Regions from separate parts of the Xanthomonas sp. AC360 genome, predicted to be linked through region 1. Evidence: predicted binding sites of a transcription regulator. Region 1 holds the regulator's gene; each other region holds the start of a gene.
The links. Region 1 encodes FliA, which starts transcription of late flagellar genes. Its sites were predicted from a motif close to TAAAGTTTNNCNNNCNNNGGCCGATAA; they were not measured.

Region 2: ACZZ0O_RS07780 (HD-GYP domain-containing protein) is a predicted target of FliA. The motif match lies at 1,737-1,763, and genes of this name have one in related genera.
Region 3: ACZZ0O_RS13890 (GGDEF domain-containing protein) is a predicted target of FliA. The motif match lies at 1,589-1,615, and genes of this name have one in related genera.

What each region holds. Positions count from the first base shown of each region.
Region 1 covers NZ_OZ409846.1:3,799,245-3,802,665, forward strand. Annotated here, with positions in the region: gene ACZZ0O_RS16250 (chemotaxis protein CheA) at 1-161, opposite strand, end outside; gene ACZZ0O_RS16255 (protein phosphatase CheZ) at 164-790, opposite strand; gene cheY (chemotaxis response regulator CheY) at 790-1,182, opposite strand; gene ACZZ0O_RS16265 (RNA polymerase sigma factor FliA) at 1,217-1,984, opposite strand; gene ACZZ0O_RS16270 (MinD/ParA family protein) at 1,981-2,865, opposite strand; gene flhF (flagellar biosynthesis protein FlhF) at 2,852-3,421, opposite strand, start outside.
Region 2 covers NZ_OZ409846.1:1,828,006-1,831,426, reverse strand. Annotated here, with positions in the region: gene ACZZ0O_RS07780 (HD-GYP domain-containing protein) at 421-1,674, opposite strand; gene ACZZ0O_RS07775 (MFS transporter) at 1,825-3,135, opposite strand.
Region 3 covers NZ_OZ409846.1:3,208,260-3,211,680, forward strand. Annotated here, with positions in the region: gene ACZZ0O_RS13885 (efflux transporter outer membrane subunit) at 1-490, shown strand, start outside; gene ACZZ0O_RS13890 (GGDEF domain-containing protein) at 586-1,560, opposite strand; partial or broken gene ACZZ0O_RS13895 (hypothetical protein) at 1,726-1,958, shown strand; gene ACZZ0O_RS13900 (sensor domain-containing diguanylate cyclase) at 2,252-3,421, opposite strand, start outside.

The DNA.
Region 1 (3,421 bases):
GCGCCGCCCTTGAGCGTGTGGAAGCCGCGGAACACCGCGTTGAGCTGGTCGGCTTCGTCTGGCGCCTGTTCCAGCGACACCAGCTGTTCGCCGAGGCGATCCAGGATTTCCTGGGCCTCGACGATGAAATCGGCAGCAATATCGTCTGGAACAGCACTCATGGTTACAACCCCAATCCGGACAGCAAATCGTCGGCGTCGTCTTGCGACACCGCGTGACGGTCCAGGCCCTTGACCGCAGGACCGGCAAGACCGCCGTCGTCTTTCTTCGGCTCGGTGCTCTTGGGCGGCAGGCCCAGCGCGCCGAAGCCTTCATGCACGCGGCGCACGATCCCGGCCACGCGGCGAATGATCTGCCCGCTGAGGTCCTGATAGCTCTGCGCCAGCGACAGCTCGGTGAGGTTGTGGCGCATCTGGTCCATCAGCGCGCCCTGGTCCTGATTCAGACCGCCGTCGCGCAGCTTGTTGGCCAGCTCGCGGCATTCTTCGACCAGATCCAGGGTGCGATGGCTGGCCTTTTCGGTCATTTCCACCACGTGGTCCAGGCGCGAGCAGGCATCGTCCAGTTCGCCGGCTTCTTCGGGCACGGTGGGCAGCTCGCCCAGCGCCTGCCCAAGTTCGCGTGCGAGCCGGCTCAGGCCCTGCATCATCGGACGCGTGCGCAGGGCGGCGAGGTGATCGACCTCGCGCTTCCAGGCAGCTTCGTCACCGCTTTCCAGTGCATCAAGCGCACCTTGCAGACGCTCGATCAACGCAGCGCGTTCGGCATTGGTCTCCACGGTGGCGTTCATCAGGCGGTCGCCGCCAGACGTTCGAATACCTTGCCCAGCTTTTCTTCCAGCGTCTGCGCGGTGAACGGCTTGATGATGTAGCCATTGACGCCGCACTGCGCCGCTTCGATGATCTGCTCGCGCTTGGCTTCGGCGGTCACCATCATCACCGGCAGGTGCTTGAGCTTAGCGTCGGCGCGGATGTTGCGCAGCAGGTCGATGCCGGTCATGCCGGGCATGTTCCAGTCCGTCACCACAAAATCGAACGGGCCCGAGCGCAATGCAGCCAGCGCGCTGTTGCCGTCTTCGGCCTCTGCGGTATTGGTGAAGCCGAGATCTGCCAACAGATTCTTGACGATACGTCGCATCGTCGAGAAGTCGTCCACGATCAGGATCCGCATGTTCTTATTCACATCAAGCTCCTAACACGAAAAAATACGCGAAAAATTAGTCGTCAATTTCGACACCGGCGTCGGCCAGTTCGAAGACTTTGAGGCGGCCGCGCAAACGCACCACGGCCTGGCCATGGATCTGGCAGACGCGCGACTCGCTGACACCGAGCACAGCGCCGATTTCCTTCAGGTTCAATTCCTGTTCGTAGTACAGCGACAGCACCAGCTGCTCGCGCTCGGGCAACTGGCCGATGGCCTTGCCCAGCTCGCGGCCGAATTCGCCACGCTCCATCATCTGCTGCGGGTTGGGGCCACCCTTGGCGGTGGTGTCCAGCTCGCCGTGATCTTCGATGCGCGATTCCAGGCTCAGCACCTGGCCGCGTGCGGCGTCTTCCATCAGGCGCAGGTAATCGGGCAGCGGCATTTCCATCGCGGCGGCCACTTCGGTGGCGGCGGCGGCGCGGCCGGTGTTCTGCTCGATCTTGCGCACTGCGGCGGCGGCGTCGCGGGCACGGCGGTGTACCGAACGCGGCACCCAGTCGCCACGGCGAATTTCGTCGATCATCGAGCCGCGGATACGGATCGAGGCGTAGGTTTCGAACGAGGCGCCCTGGTCGGAGTCGTAACTGCGCGAGGCTTCGATCAGGCCGATCATGCCGGCCTGGATCAGGTCGTCCACTTCCACGCTGGCCGGCAGACGCGCCGCCAGATGGTGGGCGATGCGGCGGACCAGATCGGCGTGCTGGGTCACCACGTCGTTGGCGTTATTGCGCTGCACGGCGCGGTACTGCGCGGTGGCCGTGGTTGCGGTAGCAGTGCTCATGCGGCCACTCCCCGTTGGATGATGCGTTCGACAAAGAACTCGACGTTGCCGCGCGGCACGGTGGGAGCCTGCCAGCGCGAGGTACGGCGTGCGATTTCGGCAATGGCCTGCGCCGACGGACTGGCGGGATACGCCTTGATGACGGGTTGCTGACGCTGCACCGACAGGCGCAACCAGTCGTCCTGCGGCACGTGGCCGAGATAGTTCAGCGACACATCGCCAAGGAACTTTTCGCAGACGCGCGAGAGCTTGTCGTACAGCAGGCGGCCTTCGTTGGGGTCGCGCACCATGTTGGCGATGATCTGCAGGCGGTCCACGCCGCGTTCGCGCGAGAGCACCTTGATCAGCGCGTAGGCGTCGGTGATCGAGGCCGGCTCGTCGCAGACCACCACCACGGTGTCCTGGGCGGCCTGGCAGAAGGTCAGCACGCTGTCGGTGATGCCGGCGGCGGTGTCGATGACCATCACGTCCAGGTCGCGTTCCAGTTCGGAGAACACATTGACCAGGCCGATGTGCTGGGCCGGAGCCAGTTCCGCCATGTGGCGGCGACCGGAGGCGGCCGGCACCACCAACACGCCGCCCGGGCCTTCGATGATCACTTCATCGAGCGTGCAGCGGCCGGCGATCAGGTCGGCCAGGGTGAACTTGGGCGAGAGTCCCAAGACCACATCCAGGTTGGCCAGGCCAAGGTCGGCGTCCAGCAGCAGGGTGCGTTTGCCCATGTCGGCAAGCGCCACGGCCAGGTTGGCGGAGATGTTGGTTTTGCCCACGCCGCCCTTGCCACCGGTCACGGCAATCGTGCGCACCGGGCCCAAGGGCTCGGGACGGGTCGCCGTCAGGGGGAAGGCGTTGGTCAGCTTTGCGTATTCACGCGACTGCATGGTTGTGCTCCGGAGTACAGGGCTTATCGGCAGCGCGCCGTAAATCTTCAAGACGAAGAACGAGACTGGCGGCATTGGCGCGGTGCAGGTCGTCTGGGACCCGCTGTCCGTCAGTCACCCAGGTGATGGGCAGTTGGTGGTCGACCACCACCGACAAGGCGCTGCCGAAGCGGCCGGTCTCGTCGAGTTTGGTCAGCACCACGCCTTGGGGTTTGGCGTGGGCGAAGCGGCGCACGACCTCGTCGAGGTCGGCAAAATGAGAGTTGGCGGGCAGCACCAGCAGCGAGGTGACCTGCTGGGCGGCGCGCAGCCAGTTCAGCTGGGCGGCCAGGGCGCGGTCGCGCTGGCCCATGCCGGCGGTGTCGATCAGCACCAGCTTGTAGTCGCGCAGGCGATCCAGCAGCGCGAGCAGGCTTTCGGCGCTGTCGGCCTCGTGCACGGCGATGCCGAGCTGGCGGCCGTAGCTGTGCAGCTGCTCGCGGCCACCGACGCGCAAGGTATCGGTGGTGACCAGGGCCACGTCGCGCGGGGCGTGCTGGGCGGCGAAGCGCTGCGC
Region 2 (3,421 bases), 2.0 Mb from region 1:
CGGCGGTAATCCAGGCACGGCTTGGACATGAGATCCGGTCGGCAAGTGATTGCGTTCCGGAATAGTTATTGATCATAACTACATTGCCAAGCTGCAGCGCAGCATGGTCGCGCTCGCTAGTCCGCGGACGGGTGCTGGGTGCTGGGTGCTGGGTGCTTGGCGCTGGGTGCCTGTTGCCTGTTGCCTGTTGCCTGTTGCCTGTTGCCTGTTGCCTGGTGCCTGTTGCCTGTTGCCTGTTGCCTGGTGATGGGTGATGGGTGATGGGTGATGGGTGCCGGGAAGGCAAGTACAGATCGCAGGTGAGCCAGCCGCGATGGCTGCCACGGCGTTATCGCCGCAGCCCACTGTCGAGATCATCGATACCCGTGCCCGCCCACGCTGTGCGTGCAGCGCCCGGCAAGGCAGCGCTACGCAGCGCGCTTACGGCAGCCAGAGCTTCTCGAGATCGCGGAAGCCCCAGTCGGTCGGGCTTTCCATCTGCGCAATGCGGTCCTGGCAGTCGGGCCGCGACAGGTCGATGTCCTGCACCAGCACGTGGCTGCGCAACTTGGCCGAATAGAACACGCGCACCTTGGGCTTGAGCAAGGCGTCGGGCGTCTGTTCGATCACCACGGCCAACTTTTGCGATTCCAGACGCACCAGCGAGCCGACCGGATAAATGCCCAGCCGGCGCACGAACGCCTGAAAGATCGCCGGGTCGAAGTGGCCCTTCCACGACGCCATCTGCTTGAGCGATTCGGCCGGGTCCCAGGCGCGTTTGTAGGGGCGGTCGGAACTGATGGCGTCGTACACATCGCACACCGCGCCCATCCGCGACATCAGCGAGATGTCTTCGCCGACCAGGCGGTTGGGGTATCCGCTGCCGTCCATCTTTTCGTGATGATGCAGCGCAATTTCCAGCACCACCGCGTTCTGCACGCCGCCGGCCATCAGCAGGCGATGCCCATCCAGCGGATGCTGGCGCATCACTTCCATCTCGTCGTTGGTGAGCCGGCCGGGCTTGTTGAGGATGTCCAACGGCGTCACCGCCTTGCCCATGTCGTGCAGCAGGCCGCCCATCGCCGCTTCCACCACCTGCGCCTCGGGCAGACCGAGCTGCCGCGCCAGCCCGCTCATCAGCCCGGCCACGGCCATCGAATGCAGATAGGTGTAGTCGTCGGCGGTCTTGAGCCGCGCCACGCTGATCAAGGCCTGCGGATGACGCAGTACCGAATCGTTGATGGCTTCCACCAGCGGCATGGCCGCCTCGGTGTCGACGGTGCGCCCCAGCCGCACGTCGCGAAACATCGCTTCCACCATGTCGCGGCCGTCTTCAAAGATACGCCGCGCCCGCACCACTTCGGCTTCGATCCCGACCTGCGCGGTGACGCTGTTGGTCCGTGCACTGCGCGCGGTGGACGCCGGCTCCGGCGGTTCGGGCTCCGGTTCCGGCGTGGGCGGCGACGATGGCGTCTGGCCCGTCTCCTGCTCGCCGACCGTCGCGCCGGTCTCCACATCCAGGCCGCGGGCGGTGTCGATCACCAGTTGCTCGATCCGGCTGCCGTGAATCTTGTCCACGTCGTCGGAATCGACCAAAAAGGACGTTTTCCAGAACGGATGGTGCACCCACGCGCCCAGCAGCTTGTAGACATACATGCCGGGACGGAGTTGGTCGGAGTCGATGGTTCTGAGCATGCCGGCGCTGGTCTGCACAATGTCCACGGAAGAGTCCGCCACGGGCTTGGCGGTCTTCGGAGTTATCGGCACCGGTCGCGATTTCTTTGGTCTACGAACGTAACCGTAGCCGCCACACCAGCCGGCATTAGGCACCGCAAGCTGAGCGGTTCAGCGCTCCGGCAAGCGCATCGCCACCACTGCAGCAGCGGCGAACAGCAACGGCACGCCACAGGCCAGATACAACATGGCCGGCGACCAACCGGCATCCAGCAGCACCCCGGCGCACAGCGGCGAGGCAATGGCACCCAGCCGCCCGATCCCGATCGACCAGCCCATGCCGGTGGAGCGCACCGCCGCGGTAAAGACCACCGGCGCCACCGCATACAGCCCACCCATCGCCGCCGTCAGGGCCGCACCGGTCAGCAACGCGGTGACAAATGCCCAACTCAGCACCGTGCTGCTCAACCCGAACACGACCATCCCGATCGCCACCAGCACCAGTGCGCCGGCGGTGAGCCGCGACAGGCGCCCGCGCAGGGCCAGCCAACTGAATAGCGTGCCGCCCACAATGCCGCCCAGGTTCAGCAGCACCCCGCCGGTAAGACCCTCGGCAGCCGACAGGCCGGCGGTCACCAGCAGCTTGGGCGTCCAGCTGAGCACGAAGTAGAACGCGAACATCAGCAGGAAGAACGCCAGCGCGATCAGCAGCGATTGCCGCCGCAGCTTACCCACGAACAAGGCCGCATACCCCTGCGCCTGCCCTGCCGCCTGCGCAGGTGGTAGCGGCAACTGCGGATGCGGCGCCATCCCCATGCGTGCCAGCACCGCATTGAAGCGTGCATGCGCGTGGGGCGGCCGGCGCGCGATCAAAAAGTCCAGCGATTCGGGCAAAAAGGCCAGCACCAGCGGCACGCAGAGCAGCGAGCCGAGCGCACCGAGCCAGAACACCGCTGGCCAGGACCAGTGCTGCACCAGCAGCGCGGCGATCGCGCCCCCGATCGTCGCCCCGACCGGGTAGCCGGTGGCCTGCAGCACCGTCGCCGTACTGCGCCAGCGTGCAGTGGAATATTCGGCAGCGGTCACCGCTACGCAGGCCAGCATGCCGCCGATCCCGACCCCGGTGAACGCCCGCAGCGCGCCCAGCTGCCACACATCGCCAGCCAGCGCGGACGCGCCCATGCCGACGGTCAGGATGGCCAGACACACCAGGATCAGCGCACGGCGGCCGATGCGGTCTGCCAACGGCGCCAGCAACAGCGAGCCCACCGCCATGCCGACCAGCCCGGCACTGAACAGCGCCCCCAGCAGCTTGCCCGACAGCTGCCAGTCGGCCGATACATGCGGAGCGGTGAATGCCATCGCCATCACGTCGAAGCCGTCGAGCATCGTCAGCAGCACGCACACCGCCACGGCCCTCCACTGGAACGGCGTCATGCGCTCCAGGACAAAGGGCGTGGAAGTTGGGGTGCTTTGGAGCATTGGGGTGTCCTGTGAGATGAGGCGTGCTGGTCTAGTGTCGCTGCAGGACGTGCGGCATCGCGGCGTGCCTTGTGCGCCGTGCCACGCCACGTGGTCGCCAACTGGAAAAACGGGTACGTGTGGCAGACCGCGATCAACGCGTGGCAACCGCATGCACGCTAGGCCGATTGCAGGTGGTGTTCAAGACCGATTACCGCAGTGTTGTGCGCTTATCGGACGGCCGGCAAACTGGACTTCGCTTGCGCAGCGATGCGTTCGGGTGTCCTCTCTGCGTTGCCGGCTGCTC
Region 3 (3,421 bases), 590 kb from region 1:
GAGCGGCTTTGTCGGCTTTCTGTCCGGCGATGCAGCCAGGTTGACCCAGGGCAACGCAAAGGCCTGGTCGATCACCCCGTCGATCAGCTGGGCTGCATTCGACTTCGGTACCGTGCGTGCACGCCTGCGTGCCAGCAAGGCCCAGGCCGACGGCGCATTGGCGCAGTACCAGCAAACGGTGTTGCTGGCGTTGGAAGACACTGAAAACGCCTTGATCGGCTACGGCCGTCAGCAGGCGCGTCTGGCCATCGTGGTGGACCAGGCCAATGCCGCGCGACGTGCCGAACAGCTCGCACAGATCCGGTACCGCGAGGGGTCGGAAGACTTCCTGACCTTGCTGGATGCACAGCGCACCCAGCTGGCGGCAGACGATGCGTTGGCGCAGGCCGAGGCGGCAGTCAATGTCGGCGTGGTCGGTGTGTACAAGGCGCTGGGCGGCTGGAAGCAGGGTGAAGCACCCGCCGCACCGGTGGCGGTGGTCGATCGTTGAACGATGGACGGGGCGGCCGTTGGGTCGCCCCGTCTAGCAGAAGGTCGTAATCGTCGTGTTCGATGTCGCGATCTAGCCAGCCGGCAGCGCGGTGCTCAGTCGGCAACCCGTACGCTGTCGCGGCCACTGTTTTTGGCCAGATACAGTGCCGCATCGGCACGCGAAAACCAGTCTTGCCAGTGCGTTTCGCCATCGTGGCGCGCAGCTCCCAGCGAGACCGTGATGCGTCCTCCCGGGCCACGCAACCCATTACGGATCACCTTGCGCAAGCGCTCGGTGGCCGCTTCCAGTTCCGCCGATGAGCCGGCGCGCAGCAACACCACGAATTCTTCGCCGCCAAACCGGAACACCTGATGCGGCTCGCGGACTTCGTAGCGCAAGATGGTCGCCAGATCCGATAGCGCGGCATCGCCTGCGGCATGCCCATACAGATCGTTGACCTCTTTGAAATGGTCCAGGTCCAGGATGATCAGACTGTTGAGCCGCTCCTGCGGTTGGCGCTGATCGATCTGATGGGTCAGTGCGCGTTCGAGCATGCGTCGGTTGGGCAAGCCGGTCAGTGCATCCAGCGACGCCAGCTCTTCCAGATGCACGCGATCGTCCTGCATGCGCAGCGAGAACGAATACCCCACCGCCAACGTCACCAGCGTCACCACCACGGTCGACACGCCCTGGCCGGGGCTGACGATCAAGCCGGGCAAGAACAACAATGCCACCATCAACGGTAGGCTCAGCAACACCGCGCGTTGCGGCCCGCACAGAAAATAATTGGTTGCCAGCACCGGAAACAGCCAGGGCAGGGCGCCGTCGCCCCCGGTCCAGCAGGCCACCAGGCAGCCGGCGACATTGATCGATGCCAACCAGACACCGCCAGCGCCCGTGCGTTCTGCCGCGCGCATCTGCCAGCCGCGCCAGATCGCCAACACACCCAGCGCTGCAGTGATGAGGCACGCAATCGCCTGGCCGGTCATGGCCAGGTACACCGCATAGAGGCAAAGCAACAGCGCGGTGATTGGCCCAAGCATCTTGACGATGCCGAGGCGGAAATCCCGCCGCAGGTGAAGGATCACAGGCAAGGTTCTGTCGGAGTCGGCATCATTATCGGCCGGGTTGCGCGAAAGTTGAGCATGCAATCACCGCTGTAGCGGGTAGGAAAATGAAGCGTTGCATGGCAAGGCTTGGTGCGTTGTTGACGGCCTTGTGGCAACCGTATCGGCTGTGAGTCGGAGCCTGTTATGCCTAAACGCGAAGAGCTAGCGACGCGCCTCGATGCGTTGCAGAACGGACTGCCGCAGCTGCCTGCAGATGAAGATGCGGATTTCGACTATCGGATTTCCAGGCGCGCACCGAAGCGGTACGGCGTAGCGCCGAGCCCGACGATGCGGCCTACGTGCGCGCCCGCGTCGACGGAATGCTGGCTGGAACAGGGATGATCCCCACCGACGCGGATGAGCGGGCCGGTCAGTGATGCAGCGCTACTGAAGAATCGGCCGACACGTATGGCAGGCACGGCGAGTGCTTGTGTCGGCATGGTGCGTCAGGCCGCAGCTTCGGCGACGCCGCCTTACCCAGCGAACCGCCTCTCATGATCTGTGGCTTGCCTCTCATGATCTGTGGCTTGCGGATATAAGTGTATATGCATAGTCGCGCTGGGGTGGCCTGGCGACGGACCGACGCCTGGCGACCGGCTGACGATCAGATATCGCGTATCCAATCATCGCGCCGGGATCGACGGGATCGACGGGATCGGCCTGTCGGCTGTCAGGACTCCTGCGCCAACTCTGTGCCGGCCGCTTCCGGCGCGCTGATGACCTGATTGCGCCCGGCTTGCTTGGCACGGTACAGCGCTTCGTCGGCGCGCCGCAGCAGTTGCGCCGCATTGCCCGCGTGCTCGGGAAAGCTCGCCGCGCCGAACGATGCGGTGATCTTCGGCAGCGACACGCCATCGGCCATCACCTGCAACCCCTCGATCCCGACGCGCAACTTTTCCGCCATCCTGCGCGCAGTGGCCAGATCCACCTCGGGCAGGATGATCGTCAATTCTTCGCCACCGTAGCGGCAGCAGATATCTTCGCCACGGGTCTGCGCCAGCAACAGTTCGCCGATTGCCGCCAGCACCCGGTCGCCGCCGCTGTGCCCATGCAGATCGTTGAACCGCTTGAAGTGGTCGACGTCCAGCATCAGCACCGACAACGGCTGCACCCGGCGCGTACAGCGCGCCAGTTCGTGATTGAGCGCTTCTTCCAGATAGCGGCGGTTGTACAGGCCGGTGAGCGGGTCACGGATCGATTGCTGACGCAGTGTTTCGCGCAGACGCAGGCTATGCAGTACCAGCGAGAGTTGTTCCGCCGCCGCTTCGGCCACGGTCAGTGAACTCAGACCGCCCGGTTGGTCGCTGCGCAGCGCCAGCATGCCCAGCTGTGTGCCTTGTGCCGACAATGGAATGCACACCGTGCTGGCGTGCGTCGGAAGATTGGCGCCGGTATGGCGACACAGCATGCCCTGGCTGGCATCTTCCACCACGTGCGTGCGATCGCGGCGCAGCGCCCAGCATGTCTCCGGCGCGATGCTTGCGCTGTCGTCGTCGGCCATCGCGCCCCAGGCCACTACCTGCTCGGCGCGATCGCGCGATGCGCGCAGCAAATACACCGCACCGGCCGCGCCGGGAATCAGCGGCGCAATCGTGCGTGCGGTAATTTCCAGCGCTTCTTCGGCATCGCGGCAGTTTTGCAGCAATCCCGAGTAGCGTGACAAGGCTTCCAGTCCCGCAGAGGTGCGCTCCAGCGTCGCAAACGACTCGACCAACTGCTCGCTGGTACGGCTGGCCTCGTCCTCGGCGCGCTCGCGGCGTTGCAGCTCGCGCGCCAGCAAGCGGTAAGCCAGCAGCATCACCAGCAGCCCGCTGACGATGCCGGTCACGGTCATCCGCAG